DNA from 2 places in the Chryseobacterium pyrolae genome. Region 2 is predicted to be linked to the other one. Evidence: riboswitches for the same ligand, from Rfam matches in the RefSeq annotation. Region 2 holds a riboswitch; the other holds the start of a gene.
What was found. A riboswitch is a leader RNA that binds a small molecule or an ion and turns the genes downstream of it on or off. The one in region 2 is predicted to bind cobalamin.

Region 1 (4,698 bases), on a different contig from region 2:
TATGAGCGAGCATGAAAGCGGTGCTTATACAGGAGAACTTTCTGCAGATATGCTGGAATCTATCGATGCGACAGGTTCATTAATCGGGCACTCTGAAAGAAGACAATACCACGGTGAAACAGATTCTCACTGCAACAGAAAGATCAAATTAGCTCTTGATAAAGGACTGATCCCTGTATACTGTAACGGTGAAACGCTTGAACAGAGAAAGGCTGGACAGCATTTTGAAGTGGTGAAAAACCAGACTGAAGTAGCTCTTTTCACACTTTCTGCTGAAGAGATCAAAAAAGTAGTGATCGCTTACGAACCGGTTTGGGCGATCGGAACAGGTGAAACAGCTTCTCCGGCTCAGGCTCAGGAGATTCATGCACACATCAGAAGCATCATCGCTGCAAAATACGGACAGGAAGTGGCTGACGAAATTTCTATCCTTTACGGAGGTTCTGTGAAGCCTGATAATGCGAAAGAGATTTTCTCTCAGCCTGATATCGATGGTGGACTGATCGGAGGTGCCGCTTTAAAATTAGAGGATTTTTCTAAAATTATTGAGGGTTTTAATTCGTAGGTTTCAGCTAAAGCCAATTTCTATCGAATTTAAAAACATATAGAGTCAAAAACGGCGGCATCTTCGATGCCGCCGTTTTCTTAAAAAAAATCTAATTATTGAATATCGACTACATACATTGTTCCTTTGTCTACTTTTCCGGTTTTAGGAAGGATCTTCGCTTTTGGATTTCCGTTTCCGTCATCTAAAATTCCAAAATCATCATCATTGAAGACTGCCAGTTTATTATTCCCTAAATAAACGATTCCTTCAAATTTATCATGCTCATATCCTAATTTTGCTACCAGATCTACGGCTAAAACCTTGGAAACAGGCTTTATTCCTGCGTTCGTAATTTCATCCCAGGTAGACTGCTCTAAAGCTTTATTATTGATTTTCATCCCGTCAACAGCCGCAATATCGGTACCGTTCACGTCTGAAGCTCCAGCAATATTGATCCGGTATACTTTTTTGGTTCCTCCCTGAGAGCCAAAGTTTCCGTCTCTTTCTATAACAAGAAATTCCGTGCTGCTGATAGCTGTAATATCACATACAGAATCTGATGCCCCTCCATTTTGCTTATACAAATACTGTTTCGTCTGTCCTGTTGCAATATCAAAAGTGACAATTCTGGTTAACGTTGTATTCGTGGCGAGAACTTTTGTAGGAACATACATCGTAGACTGAATAGTGCCTACCAGCATTTTCCCATCCGGAGTGATGCATAATCCTTCCATTCCTCTATTGGCTCTTCTTTTCGCCAAAACAGCAGGCAATTTTCTAGGTCCGGTATTGACCCCTATCGGACTTATCCTTTCCAATTCTATTCCTTCTGCGTTATAATGAACGATGTGCGGACCATATTCGTCAGAAACCCAAAAAGTTCCGTCTGCTGCTGCTACAATACTTTCACTGTCCAGTCCATAATTGTCTGTTCCCAAAACATTTCCTGATGAATCGTAGGCTGTTTCTCCTGTACTTCCCATTCCTGCAGGGTTCGGAAGACCTGTAATCGGCTGGCCGGAAGGATTTTTAAGTTTAATATATTTGATAACCTCGATATTTCCTTCTGCATTGATCTTAAAATGCATAATTGTTGGCGTAAAATTCGGGGCTGGAAATTTCTTTCCGTTCAGATAATCTGTATTCGGACCACGATCGGTGATCACATAAAACTCCCCTTTTCTGGTTGGATGTGCAGCTGCACCTGAACCGAAGCCACCGTTAATAACATCTACCCCATTAATAGTTGTCAATTTGGAGAAAGGAAATTCCTGAGGAAGTTTAGCATAATTGATATCCTGGTTATTCATCTTGTTGTCATCATCTTTACATGATGCAAGCGCTGTGAATACGATCGCCGATAACAGCAGTTTTCTCATAGTTACTTTTATGCCGCGAAAGTATACATTGATTGTAAACTGATGTTGAATTTAATAACAATTGTATTTTAACAATAAGATCGTTAGATGAATTTATTTTAAACACTTGAATTAATCCGAATATCATCAATCTTCTTTTTAATTCTTTATTAAATCAAAAAATCATCTTCCTAAAAGTAATCTGACAGCTAAACAAATAAAGAAACCATACAATAATTCACAAAACAGCTTCAAAAATTTATATAATATATTTGCAGCAGTTAAGGCTGAACATCTGTTCATTAACAGGGAATCAAGTGAGAAGAAATTCAATGCTTGGGCTGTACCCGCAACTGTAAGCTGTTTTAAACTTTGAGTACAATAGGCCACTGGATCTCAATCCGGGAAGGCGTACTTCGAGAAGCGAGCCAGGAGACCTGCCTTATCTGCGTTCACTTCAGGAAAAGAAGGATCTGAAAAAGATTCTTATTCTTTTTCCTGCGGGAAAGTTTCGGGAATAAAACTTTAATTTAATTATATTATGAAAAAGATCTATCTTTTTTTTCTGCTGCTATGTCTGCAGCTATTCTCTGCCCAGTTTACAGAGAATGACATTAAATTCTGGGTAGGGACAGGCTCGAAAAAGGCTTATTTCATCGCCGATTTTAATGATAGTGACAATCCCACATCTTATGCATGGGGCTATCGGTATGATGCAAATAATCTTACGATGGAAGACCTCATCAATGCTATTTCTGCGGCAGAGCCTAAAATAGAGGCAGAAGTTCCTTCAGGTTTTCTTTACAGTTTCAATTACAACCATCACATTCCAAGTTTGGAAGATTACTGGTCTACATGGTCCGGTCCTACTGCAGAAAACATGAATTTGAATAATGGCGTAAACAATGATCCATTAGTTAATGGAAAATGGTATGGTATTTCTTTCGGTTATGGATTTACCTCTACTACGCCTCCACTTTCCCATCCGTCTTCTCCTGTGGCAGCTTACAGCTCTTCCTGGTACAATCTTTCACAGATCACCAACTGGATCGGAACGGGAAGCAATACAAGTCTTGTTGTTATCGATTTTGGGACGAACAATTCAAATGGTGAAGCTCATTCCTTTGTTTTTGGAATTAAATACAATGGAGGCTTAACCGCTGAGCAGGCTCTTCAGCTGATTCATGCACAAGCTCCTTATTTTAACTTTACATCAGCAAGCAACCAGATCAGTACATTATCTCTCAATAACTTTACAGGAAATACATCAGGAACCAATACGTGGAAGCTTTTCAAAGGAAAAGACCTTTCAAACTGGAGAGGACAGACCAATTTATCTCAAATTCAATTGGGAAATAACGACTGGCTAGGCTTAAGTTTCGGACAAAGATTACCATTTACTCCCAGAGAAGCATCAAGCTCTATTTTAAGTGTTTCTGACATCAATAAAAAGGAGTTCAGAATCTATCCAAATCCGGCAAGTGATTTTGTCCAGATAGAAACTGCGGAAAGTATTAAAGAAGTGAATATTTATGCCGCTTCAGGACAAAAGGTACTGACTGGAAATACAGCAAGAATCAATATTCAGGCCTTGAACACCGGGATTTATCTGATGGAAATTAAAACATCAAAGAATACCACGGTTCATAAGATTATTAAAAAATAGATGACACGCGTCTTGAGGGGCGCGTTTTTGTTTTTATAACCTTTGAGGTGATGAAGTTGAGTTGTTGGGGGAAGACTGAGTATTTTTTTTAACCACCCCGTCAAAAATTCTTTGAATTTTTGCCACCCCTCCACGGGATGGGAATTGGGGTCGACGAATTTTTGTCATTATGAAAATCAAAGATTTTCACAGAACTTAAGTGATCTTCTTTTCACATTTTTTTTAAGCTTGAAAGTAGCGCTGAAGTGCTAAAAAACTTTTGTCCCTTTTGTGGTTAAAATACAAATCAAGCAATAAAAAAACGCACCGAAAATCCGGTGCGTTTTTCAATATTCCTGAAAAGGAAATTATTTTTTCTCTGTAGATCTCTGTAAAACTTCGTCTACCATTCCGTAGCCTTTAGCTTCCTCAGAAGTCATCCAGTAGTCTCTGTCTGAAGACTTTTCTACCCATTCGTACGTTTGTCCTGAGTGGTGACCGATGATCTCATAAAGCTCCTGCTTTAATTTAAGCATCTCTCTCAAGTTGATCTCCATATCTGAAGCTACTCCCTGAGCACCTCCTGAAGGCTGGTGAATCATTACTCTTGAATGCTTAAGTGCAGAACGTTTTCCTTTTTCTCCTGCCACAAGAAGTACCGCTCCCATTGAAGCTGCCATTCCTGTACAGATCGTAGCTACGTCCGGCTTGATGATCTGCATCGTGTCATAGATTCCTAAACCTGCATAAACGCTTCCTCCCGGAGAGTTGATGTAGATTTGGATATCCTTGGCAGAATCAGAACTTTCCAAGAATAAAAGCTGAGCTGTTACGATGTTAGCAACCTGATCGTCAATTCCTGTTCCTAAGAAGATAATTCTGTCCATCATCAGACGCGAAAACACGTCCATCTGGGCAACGTTTAATCTTCTTTCTTCCATAATATACGGCGTAAGATTCGTTGGACCATACATTCCCATATACTGATCGGTAGCAAGACCGCTATTTCCTAAATGTTTTACAGAGAAATCTCTGAAGTCTTTTTTAATGTCCATATTGTCTATTATGTATTATTAAATATTTATCGAAGTTTAAATTACAACTTTTATTCCTAAAATTTTATAGGACTTTTTGTCAGAGAATTCCGG
Region 2 (4,698 bases):
ATAAGCATTTTCACCTTTGAAAGCAACCATCTGTAAAACATCACCTAATTTCGCTCCTCCGTTATTCAGTGCAAAAACATTGTCCTGTTTTAGGTTTAAGTCTGCACTTACAAACGTTACGTCTCCTTCAGGTTTTCCATAGGTACCTTCATTAGCAATCAAAAAACCATTGCCATAGAATATTTCCTGCTCATCATTATTATCATTGTTACACGATACAATGCCCATAAGAAGTGCAAAAGCAAAAAGAAAATTTAGAAATTTGTTCAGTTTCATAATATTTTTAAGTTTAAAAATTAATAGTTGCATACATACTGTAATTTCTCTTAGGCATCGGGTAAAGAGATACCGTCTGATAAACCGTATTGGTCACGTTGTTCACTTTAAATCCTAAAGTGTACTTCTTGAAAAGTGCGGCAGAAATTCCTGTATTCAAAATAAAATAGGGATCAATGGCTGTCGACCTTTGCTGGTCGGTAGTAGTATAGGTAAGGCCATTGAAAAGCCCTTGAGCATACACCTTTAAGAAAGAATATCCATACTCTATATTTCCGACAGCTTTGTGAATGGGAACATACATCCGCTGCAGTTGAGTGTCTTTATTGACTGATTTTGAATAGGAATAACCTGCATCCAGTTTCAAAGCGTGTTGTCCAAAGGTTTTATTCCAGCTAACCTGCGATTCCAAACCATAAGACTCTACTCTGGTCGTATTGAACGGTGCCCAATATCCGAAAGAGGTCGGAAGCCAGTTGATAAGATTTTTGATGTCCATGTAATAAGGACTTAATGTCACTTTAAAATCTCCAAAACTGAACTCATGGTTCATGTCAATATTGGTGGAAGTTTCAGGAAGTAAATCCAGATTTCCTCCCGGTTGCCAGTAGAGATCATTAAACGAGGGGAATCTGAAGTTTCTTGAAAAGTTGGCCCCGACATGATACCATTTTAAAGCATTCCACTTTCCTGAAAAAGAATAAAGAAGGGGAGAAGATATACCTTCTACAAAATCCTTCTTAATTCCGGCTTCAAAACGAAGATCTTTTTTGGCAAAATACCGGATTAAACCAGCTAAGGATCCCACATTTCTACTGATCACTCCCAATCCCGATTTATAACCTTCACCCTTATTCACCTGAAATTCTCCAATGGCGTTAACATTGATCTTTGGCGTGATGAAATAATTGAAATCATTTTTAAAAATATAATTCTTTCCCTCTGCACCACTTGCTTTAGGAAGATTAAGATTTGAAAAATACTGGAAATTATCCTGCGTATAAGCTGCTTTTAAGCTGTTTGAAAGATTGTTTTTTTGAATATCCCATGCGATCAGACTTCTTAAGGTCTGCGCGTTGTATTTGGTCCTGTTACCGTTGTCCTCAAAAATAGGATAGTGCTGTGATGCATCAAAGATCTGATTCTGCCAGGAAATGGTCTGGTGATCAGCAATTTTATAAGAAGCCCCAATGTTCACTGAAGTATTGAAATATCTTCCGTTAACATTATTGAATCCTGTATTTCCTACAACAAACTCAGGAACTTTATAATCATTTTGGCTCGTTAAATAGCTGCCTGAAACCTTCACACTTAACTTTTCATTACTGAAAGAAGCCTGTGCAAAATTATTATACGTATCAAAAGAAGCCACTTCCGAATAAACAGAACCTTTAAAACCCCTGTTGAAATCTAAAATATTGTTTAAATGAATACTTCCTCCGATAGCCCCACTACCATAAACAACACTTCCGCCACCAGCTTTTACATCGATCTGATCATATCCGAATACCGGAATATTATTCACATCTCCCTGTCCCAAAAAACTTGAATTAATGTTGATTCCGTTCCATACAAAAGCCGTTTGCTGGGCAGTTGTTCCACGGAATGATGGAGAAGAAACAGCACCACGGCCGTTTTCTTTGATGTAAATGGAAGACTGATAGCGTAAAAGTTCAGAAAGGTTCGTTGAGTTTTTCTCAATATCCTTTGGAGTAATCGTACGTACCGGATGAAAAAGTTTTACTTTGCTCATCTGGCTGTCGAAAATATAAATAGTGTCAACCGCCTTCTCCTGTCCCAAAAGAAAGCTGCCATAAGACGTACAAAGCAGTAATAAAGATCTTTTTATATCCATACAATTTTACTTTTCCTCCGAAAGCAATGTGTTTTTAGTTATAATTTTGGCAGGTCTCCTGACTTTCGCGTTCTGCACCTTCCCGTATGAACAGTGGTTTTTTTGCAGAAACTCTTAATGCGATTTACAGTTGCGGGGACAGTTTGGGTATTTCACCCAATTCCCTATTATTTCCAATACGCTGGAAACCAAAATTTTTGCAAAGATAACTTTTTAAATGTATTGCGCAAAAATGACAAAAAGTAAATAATGAATGGTGAATTCCGCTTCGCAAGGAAATTTTTTAAATGTATAATTATCAGTAACGGAAATGATACTATAAAAATTGAAAAATAGTTCTTTAAATTAACTATTCATCTGCAAAGCAAAATTGATAAAAAGCCTAAAAGTGAATAGTGAATCATCAATTTTGCTTCGCAATTGAATGGTAAGGATAAGCACCTTTAAAATTCATTTTTGACTTGCGAAGCAAAATTCACCATTGACAAAGCAGGCTCACTTTTCTCGGCTATAAAAACGTCGAATCAAAATAAAACGGAAGCAAATCCTTGATAGAATGTACCTTTACCACTTCATCATTCATACTTGAAAAATAAAGATCTATATTTTCGTTCTGTTTTGTTTCATATTCTATTAAACTCTGTCGGCAGGCTCCGCAAGGTGGAATTGGAGGATTTTTCTCGTGGAATTCCCTAGGACCTCCTACAACAAAGATCTTTTTTACTCTTACATCCGGAAAGTTGGCTGCCACCCAGAAAAGAGTTGTCCTTTCTGCGCATAATCCTGACGGATAAGCCGCGTTCTCCTGGTTGTTACCGGAATAAATTTCACCGTTTTCCAGCAAAACGGAACATCCCACAAGGAAATTAGAGTAGGGCGCATAAGCATTTTCACGGGCTTGTTTTGCTCTCTCAAATAATGTTTTTTCTATATCGTTCAGTTCACTGCTGTTTTTAAAGTGCTCGTAACTGATCTGTATGTCTTTTTTCATATATTAGTCAGGCTAAAAAGGGGGCCAAATTTACTTCTTTTTCATCAGTTGGACAATGTTTTTTTTGTTCACTATTAAATTGAAATTCAAAAAAATAAAATGCTATATACATCAATACAATTCCGAAATATAGAACTAAAAAACAGATGGGTAATGTCTCCCATGTGTATGTATTCATGCGAAAACGGGATCGCAAATGATTTCCATTTTGTGCATTACGGAAGCAGAGCGCAGGGCGGGACAGGTTTAATAATGGTAGAAGCTACCGGAGTAGAGCCAAGAGGAAGAATTACCAATCACTGCATGGGAATCTGGAATGATCAGCAGGCAGAAGAGCTGGGAAAAATTGTTGACTTTGTCCATTCCCGTTCAGAAAGTAAGATCGGAATTCAGCTGGCCCATGCCGGAAGAAAAGGTTCCACCTGGAATAATCTGCAGATTCCTCTTGAGGAAGGCTGGGAAACCATTGCTCCGAGCGCTATTCCTTATCATCCATCTGAGAGAATTCCACACGTTCTTACCGTGGAAGAAATCAAAGAACAGGTCCAGAATTTTAAAGAAGCAGCAAAAAGAGCCGTAAAAGCAGGTTTTGATATCATCGAAATTCATGGGGCGCACGGATATCTGATCCACCAGTTTTTATCACCACTTTCCAATATACGGACAGACGAGTACGGCGGAAGCTTTGAAAACAGAATCCGGTTCCTGCTGGAGATTGTAGATGGTGTCAACGAAGAACTTGATGAAAATACAGCCCTTTTTGTACGGATTTCCGGAACCGAATACGCTGAAAACGGATGGAATATCAATGACAGTGTTGAACTGGCCAAAGTTTTAAAAGAACATTCTGTAGATCTCGTAGATGTTTCAAGCGGAGGTAATATTCACGGAGCAAAAATATCCGTATTTGATGGTTATCAGGTTCCTTTTTCCTCTCAGGTTAGAAACGAAGCTGAAGTGAAAACCGGATCCGTAGGATTGATTACTACAACGGAACAGGCAGAAGAGATCCTGCAGAAAGGAGATGCAGATCTGATATTTGTAGCAAGAGCGATCTTAAGAAACCCATATATGGCGGTTCAGGGATCATTTGAGATGAAAGAAGAATGCTTTTTTCCTCATCAGTATACAAGAGCGAAAATTTCGTCATAAAACTCCGGGATGAAAATTGAAGACTTTATGCTGACCTGTCCCAGCAAGAAATTTCTGGGAGTTGAGTGCTTAGGATGCGGTGCCCAAAGAGCCATTATGCTCGTTTTTGAAGGAAAATTTTCAGAAGCTTTTCATTTGTATCCGGCTGTTTATACCGTGTTGCTGTTTTTTTTTACATTAGGTTTGAGTTTTGTAGATAAAAAAAGGAAGTACGGGCGTATGCTGATGATTATGGTGGTTGTAAATCTTATTATTATGATGGTATCTTACTATTATAAACATTTTTACATTCATTCTCATTGAAAAAGCAGAACCGAAACTATGTATTTTTTTAATGTTTATTTAAAATTAATAGAACAAAAGTCGTAGAATTACTACAAAATATGAATCTGTTAGATAAAAACTTTTTAAATTAGAGCTTGAA

Region 1: another riboswitch for cobalamin. It lies ahead of NZD88_RS03960 (T9SS type A sorting domain-containing protein); the one in region 2 lies ahead of NZD88_RS19655 (TonB-dependent receptor plug domain-containing protein).

The regions. Positions count from the first base shown of each region.
Region 1 is NZ_JANZQH010000002.1:143,738-148,435, forward strand. Features, by position in the region: gene tpiA (triose-phosphate isomerase) at 1-565, shown strand, start outside; gene NZD88_RS03955 (esterase-like activity of phytase family protein) at 661-1,926, opposite strand; cobalamin riboswitch at 2,173-2,364, shown strand; gene NZD88_RS03960 (T9SS type A sorting domain-containing protein) at 2,447-3,571, shown strand; gene clpP (ATP-dependent Clp endopeptidase proteolytic subunit ClpP) at 3,919-4,605, opposite strand.
Region 2 is NZ_JANZQH010000012.1:77,703-82,400, reverse strand. Features, by position in the region: gene NZD88_RS19660 (YncE family protein) at 1-276, opposite strand, end outside; gene NZD88_RS19655 (TonB-dependent receptor plug domain-containing protein) at 290-2,131, opposite strand; cobalamin riboswitch at 2,163-2,339, opposite strand; gene NZD88_RS19650 (cytidine deaminase) at 2,640-3,122, opposite strand; gene namA (NADPH dehydrogenase NamA) at 3,222-4,274, shown strand; gene NZD88_RS19640 (DUF2752 domain-containing protein) at 4,284-4,577, shown strand.